3 regions of the Salimicrobium jeotgali genome follow, and region 1 is predicted to be linked to each of the others. Evidence: a T-box and tRNA genes for the amino acid it is inferred to sense, from the RefSeq annotation. Region 1 holds a T-box; the other regions hold tRNA genes.
What was found. A T-box is a leader RNA that pairs with one kind of tRNA and senses whether it is charged. The one in region 1 lies ahead of argS (arginine--tRNA ligase), so its partner is inferred to be a tRNA-Arg.
Positions count from the first base shown of each region.

Region 2: it has a tRNA-Arg gene. The T-box ahead of argS (arginine--tRNA ligase) is inferred to sense a tRNA for this amino acid. The anticodon was not compared.
Region 3: it has a tRNA-Arg gene. The T-box ahead of argS (arginine--tRNA ligase) is inferred to sense a tRNA for this amino acid. The anticodon was not compared.

Region 1 covers NZ_CP011361.2:2,071,238-2,073,503, forward strand. Annotated here, with positions in the region: gene AAV35_RS10410 (NADH-dependent flavin oxidoreductase) at 1-500, shown strand, start outside; gene AAV35_RS10415 (thioredoxin family protein) at 542-868, opposite strand; T-box leader at 967-1,177, shown strand; gene argS (arginine--tRNA ligase) at 1,259-2,266, shown strand, end outside.
Region 2 covers NZ_CP011361.2:712,677-714,942, forward strand. Annotated here, with positions in the region: gene clpP (ATP-dependent Clp endopeptidase proteolytic subunit ClpP) at 215-793, opposite strand; tRNA gene AAV35_RS03515 (tRNA-Arg) at 983-1,056, shown strand; gene AAV35_RS03520 (hypothetical protein) at 1,229-1,453, shown strand; gene AAV35_RS03525 (glutaredoxin family protein) at 1,523-1,762, shown strand; gene AAV35_RS03530 (sugar-binding transcriptional regulator) at 1,895-2,266, shown strand, end outside.
Region 3 covers NZ_CP011361.2:2,680,870-2,683,135, reverse strand. Annotated here, with positions in the region: gene AAV35_RS13760 (deoxynucleoside kinase) at 1-680, opposite strand, end outside; gene AAV35_RS13755 (deoxynucleoside kinase) at 677-1,318, opposite strand; tRNA gene AAV35_RS13750 (tRNA-Arg) at 1,452-1,524, shown strand; gene AAV35_RS13745 (DUF3862 domain-containing protein) at 1,708-2,266, opposite strand, start outside.

The DNA.
Region 1 (2,266 bases):
CGGAAGCGGTGAAGCAGGCCGTCCGGGAATACGCCCGGGCCCCTTTCATCACCGGATACCGTTTTTCTCCTGAAGAACCGCACACTCCCGGCATTACGCTTGAAGACACGATGAAACTGGTCAGCGAATTAACCGAAAAAGGACTGGACTATCTTCATATTTCCCTGAGAGATTTCCACCAGTCTTCCATCCGGGAAGAAGGCAATGGAAGTTCCGTCATTCGGCAGATCAGAGACCAGATCGGGGCTGACCTTCCTCTTGTCGGCGTCGGAGAAATAAGAACAAAAGAAGATGCGGAAAAAGCACTCGAAACCGTACCACTGCTGGCTTTAGGAAGAGAGCTTCTTATCGACCCGGACTGGGCTGTGAAAGTGGAAAAAGGACAGGAAGACCACATAGTTACGGAAATGGATATGGAAGCGCAGGAAGAGCTGGTGATTCCCGAACCGATGTGGTCAAAAATAATGAGTGTTCCGGGATGGATTCCGAGAAAAGTGTAGCAATGATAAAGAAGAGCCGTTCTTTTGGAGAGCGGCTCTTCTTATGCGTTCATGGCATCCTGCAATTTATTCAGCTGATAATCCAGTTCTCCCACCGGTACGAAACGTGCTTCTCTTATAAGTTCTCTTCCTTCTGAATAGACCAGTACCACAGGTACCGTAAACACTTGAAATTCTCCGGATACCTCCGGAATTTCAGTTGCATCCAGGTGAATCGCTTTTACTTCCGGATAGCTCTCAAGCAACTCTTCCACCTGCGGTTTCAGGCTATGGCAGACAGAACAGGTCGGCTGGGAAATATACACCAGCGACAGTTTCTCTTCGGAAATTATTTGTCTGGCTTCTGTAATCGTCTGTAACTTTTCCATAGAAATCTTCACCTCTACTTTGTCTTTTCCCTGCACTTTCATTTTTAATCCGATTATTGATTTACTTTTCTTCTTATGCTATGTTTTCTAATAATAACATATCACCTTTGATGAAGAGAGTAATCTATTCTGTTTTTTCAACAGCGAACTGGGGATGGTGGGAGCCCGGCAAAAAACGATGGAAGAACCGGACTTCTGAGGTGCGGGAGTGAACGTAAGTAGCTCTGCCGCCGGGATGGACCCCGTTATCCGATCAAGTGGCCTTAAGGCTAAAAGAGTGGTACCGCGCGGCGCCCCCACGTCTCTTTACGACGTGGGGGCTTTTTTTATGTCACATAACTTTTATACAGTACACAAAAACCTGGTTCGATTCGGAAAGGAGATGGAAATATGGAAAAAGAAATCATCGCGTTACAGCTTGCTCACATTCTTGGAGAGGAGTTCACTCCGGAAGACCTGAAACAGAAACTTGAGCAGCCGAAGCACAGCAGCCATGGGGATATAGCCTTCCCGTGCTTTTTCCTGGCCCGACACTTCAGAAAAAATCCTCAAAATATAGCGGAGGATGTAAGCGCTCAGCTGAATCACCCTATTTTTGCGGACACGGAAGCCCTTCACGGCTACGTTAATATTTTTCTCGACCAGTCTTTCATGACCGACCACATCCTCCGCCGTGCTACCCATATCGACTACGGCCGTCACCGTTTCGGAAATGGTGAGCGTGTAGTGCTGGATTTATCGGCCCCAAATATAGCAAAGCCCTTCTCCATGGGACATCTGCGTTCTACAATTATCGGGAATTCTCTGGGGCTGCTCGCCGAATATTGCGGTTATAAACCAGTGAAAATCAATTATATAGGCGATTACGGTACTCAGTTCGGTCATCTGCTGGCTGCCTACGAAAGATGGGGGGATAAAGATACATTACAAGAAAATCCTCTGAAAATGCTTTCGGATATTTACGTCAGATTTCACGAAGAGGCAAAACAAAACCCGTCACTTACAGAAGCAGGACGCGACTGGTTCAAGCGTCTTGAAGAAGGAGAAGAGGAAGCCGCAGCTCTGTGGAGTCGTTTCCGTGAATTATCTCTCGAAGAGTTCGACAAGATTTATAAACAGCTTGATATAACTTTCGATCTGACACGGGGTGAAGCTTACTATAGTGATAAAATGGGAGAAACGATAGCGATACTTGAGGAAAAAGGACTGCTCGAACAATCCGAAGGGGCCCTCGTAGTGCGCCTGGATGAATATGACCTCCCTCCCTGCCTGATCGTTAAAAGTAACGGCACGACCACCTATGCTACGAGAGATCTTACGGCTGCGATCGATCGCTATCGGGCCTATCATTTCGCTGAAAGTTTGTACGTAGTCGGAAATGAACAGACGCTCCACTTT
Region 2 (2,266 bases), 1.3 Mb from region 1:
CTCCGAAAGGAAGGAAAAAGCGGTTTTCGTGACCTTCGGAGGGGAAAAATCGTGCTGAACGTCACGATTACGTGATAATCCTTCCCTTCAACTCCCTCGGGAGCACGTGGAGGGAAGGAAAGAGGTGCACCAAATAAAAAAAGCGGGCAGTATGGAAAAGATCCATACTGCCCGCTTTTAAAGTGTTTTTCAATATAGAGTCGTAATAGTGAAATTAGTTCTCCATTACTTTGTCGATCAGACCATAGTCCACTGCTTCGTGAGCATCCATGAAGTTGTCACGGTCCGTGTCGCGCTGAATAACTTCATAAGGCTGACCGGTACGCTCGGAGAGAATCTTGTTCAGTTTCTCTCTCATTCTGATGATTCTGTTGGCATGGATTTCGATGTCGGAAGCCTGACCCTGAGTACCGCCGAGTGGCTGGTGGATCATCACTTCACTGTTCGGAAGTGCGTAGCGCTTGCCTTCCGTACCGGCGTTAAGCAGGAAAGCACCCATGGAAGCTGCCATACCTGTGCAGATAGTGGAAACGTCCGGTTTAATGAACTGCATCGTATCAAAGATAGCCATACCGGCAGTGATGGAACCGCCCGGAGAGTTGATGTACAGGGAGATGTCTTTATCGGGATCGTCCGCAGCCAGGAATAGAAGCTGGGCTACGATCGAGTTCGATACGTTATCATCGATCGGACTGCCGAGCATGATAATCCGGTCTTTTAACAGCCGGGAATAAATATCATAAGCCCGTTCCCCGCGGTTCGTCTGTTCAATTACTGTTGGTACTAGATTCATAATGTATTCCTCCTCATTACATTCTCAATGAATGATTTTGTATGTTCATCATACCTTTATGGTCAATGAAGGTCAAACAATTTACTTTCATATCCACGAATATTGTTTCCCTAACCCGGATGAAATAAACATTTAAAGGGGACTTGCGTTCTGAAGACATACCCTTTATAATGGTTTTTGTGTCGATATGCGCCCGTAGCTCAGCTGGATAGAGCGATAGATTCCGGTTCTATAGGTCGGGGGTTCAAGTCCTCTCGGGCGCACTTGTATATACCGGAAAGCTCTCCAATATCATTTGGAGGGCTTTTTTGTTACAATATAAGCAGTGAAATCATTGGTGTTCTTCATTCAGAAAAGGTCAGACAGCCGGAACTGTTCGACTTAAAAGTCGTGCAGGCATCCGGCTGAATCGCTTTGGACCAGGGAGGTACTGCTATGGCAAAAGTTATCCGCTTTACGATTTTATGGACGGAACAGTTGATGGAGAGCCGGAGAATTCATCTGTTCGATATGAAGACACAGAGCAGAATTTCTTTTAATCATGAACTGATAGAACGGGCTCCCAGATGGACGGTGGAAAAAGAACTGATCACGTTCCTTCAATCGAAAGAAAGAAAAATAGACAGCGGTTATTACGATGGAAAGAAGCATGCTTCCTAGCTGCTTCTTTTTAAGTGAAAAACTTTTCCATCAGTGGTAAAATGAAGAGGAAGTGAAGGTGGGATGGAGATGAACGAAATCACTCTGTTTTCAAGAAATAACTGTTCGCTTTGCGAAGAAGTGAAAGTCTGGATAGATCTGCTCGCTTATGATTATTCTTTTGAATTTCGGGAAAAGGATATAGAGGAGGACGATGATCTTCATGAAAAGTACGCCCTCCAGATTCCGGTCGTACATGTGAATGGCGAGGAACTCATTTTTCCGCAGTTGAGCGAAAATGCTGTAAGAGAGCGCTTGCAGAAGTATTAAACTTGCACTTTTCAACAGCAGTTGGTAGTATAGTTTGTGAAGGAAATATTTTTTTGCTCCTAGCGGGACACAAAATGATGTAGTGGGACGTTATTGCCCCAATCTTCTTTTTAAACTGAAGGAGCAATGTTTATGAAAGAATGGATAGAATTACAGAAGAAACTTTATCCGGATGTTCTGGAGATTATTCAGAACAGATATCGGCTTCTCCATTACGTTTCACTTATGGAACCGATCGGACGCAGGACGCTTGCGGATAACCTGAATCTCAAGGAGCGCAGCATACGCTCCGAAGTCACCTTTCTGCAAAACGGCGGAATGGTGGAGGTGACTACGCGGGGGCTGTTGCTTACCGGGGAAGGAAAGTCCCTGCTTGAGAACATGGCCCCTTACATGAGGGAAGTTTCAGGGGTGAAGGTTTTAGAAGACCGTTTAAGGGAAAAGCTAAAACTGGAGTCTGTCATCGTCGTACCCGGCGACAGCGACGAGTCCGAGTGGGTGAAA
Region 3 (2,266 bases), 610 kb from region 1:
ACCGGGAGATGGCTCGATCTCCATTTACGGGCCTGCTGAATAAAGTGACCGATTTTTTCGAGAATCGGTTCAACGCTTTTTTCATCATTCAGAAGGTCATAGTCGGCTATATTCAGACGTAATACCGGACAGGCATTGAAATTGTCGATCCAGTCTTCATAACGGTTGTACATTTCTTCCCAGTAAGCAGTCGGTGTCTCCTGTTCCATCGGCCGGCCGCGTTCTCTGATGCGTTCGATGACGTCATCGAATGACCCTTCCAAATAGATAAGCAGATCCGGGTGCGGGAAATAGGGGGTCATGACCATCGCATCAAACAGGTTGGTGTACGTCTCGTAATCGGTAGGGGACATGGTACCCTGATCGTAATGCATTCTCGCGAAGATACCGGTATCTTCATAAATGGAGCGGTCCTGGACGAAGCCGCCACCATATTCGAAGATTTTTTTCTGTTCTTTGAACCGCTCTGCGAGAAAGTAGATCTGCAGATGGAAACTCCACCGTTCGAAGTCTTTATAGAAACTGTTCAGATAAGGGTTCTTTTCCACTTTTTCAAACGACGTACGGAAGTTCAGGGCCTGAGCCAGAGATGTCGTGAGCGTCGACTTCCCGACACCTACCGTACCGGCTACGGTAATCACACTGTCGTGCGGGATCCCGTATTTTTCACGTGCGTTCATTTGATCACTTCTCCTTTGCTCAGGTAGCTTCCAACTTTTTCAAGTATATAGTCAAGGTCACGCTGATGTTTGATGAAATCAAGACGGTCCCCGTCCAGACGTATGACCGGAATATCGGGGTGGGTTTCTTCGAACTGATCCATGAATGTCTCATAATCATCGGACAGCTGCTGCAGGTACTCAGGTTGTATATTCGCTTCCACGTCCCGGTTCCGCCTCCGTATACGCTCGAATAGCGTATCGAGTCCCGCATGTACATAAATGACCATGTTAGGACGCGGCATATCTCCGGTCAGAATATCGAAGATACGGGAATATTTGCGGAAATGTTCTTCTTTTAGTGTACGCTTTGCAAAAATCATATTTTTGAAGATATGATAATCCGCGACGACGGGCTTGCTTTCCCTCAAAAATTTATGTTCTATATCTTCAAGCTGTTTGTGCCGGTTACAGAGGAAAAACATCTCTGTCTGAAAGCTCCATTCTTCGATATTGTCGTAGAATTTACCGAGGAAAGGATTTTCTTCTACGATTTCTTCCAATAATTGAAATTTGAAATGCGCAGCTATTTTCTTGGACAGGGAGGTCTTTCCTACACCGATCGGACCTTCCACAGCTATAAAAGGCAGTTGAGCCATTACTGTCTTCCTCCTTTTTATACATCCGTTCGAACAGACAAAGTATATTCTATCACACACCGGTCAGGGAAGGCACGAGGAGGAAGAATTTTATCTTTGCATAAAAGGGAAATGGTAGTATAATAACGTTTGTGCCCCCGTAGCTCAGGGGATAGAGCATTGGTTTCCTAAACCATGTGTCGCAGGTTCGAATCCTGCCGGGGGCGTTTCGCAGTTTATAAGCGGTGATTCCACCGATGAGAATGCAGTTAAAGTTTTATACTAAAAGTGGTACGTGCACCTTCTTCCGTTTCGTAATCTGTATTCGGAAGGAGGTTTTCTATTGCCTTTTGCACAAAAGGACGTAAACCATTCATTAAGCTTTGAAAAGCAGAAATGTCGTTCCGGTTTTATTCCAGTCCGAACTGTGACTTAGAGGACAGTTTTCCGCCCTGGAACATTAGAGTGGCGTTGGACCCCAGGCCGGCTTCCCCACTATAAGTGTAGCTTACCGTGTAAAATTGACTTCCCGGTTCTCCACTCTCAGAAGTAATTTCTCCTTCTCCTCCAATAATTTCAAATACTTCATCAGAACTCATTCCATTTTCAATCTGATTGAATTCTTCCGAAGTGATCGTTACGTCTGAAGAACGGCCGTCTCCCACTCCGGCTTGTGATTTACTTTGTAGTTTCTCGTTTTGGAAAGTAAGCATTGCGTTAGAACCGAACCCTGACTCTCCGTCCCACGAGTAAATAACTGTGTGAAACTGAGTCCCTTTTTCACCCGTTTCAGATTGAAGACTGCCTTCACTTCCTATAATTTCTACAACTTTCTCATAGCTCATACCGTTAGAAATCTGATCAAATTCCTCTGCACTTATAGTTTCGTCGTTTTTAGAGGATGTATTTTCAGAAGTAGAATTACCAGAAGACTGTTCGGTATTTTCTTCACTCTGATTTTCATTTTTT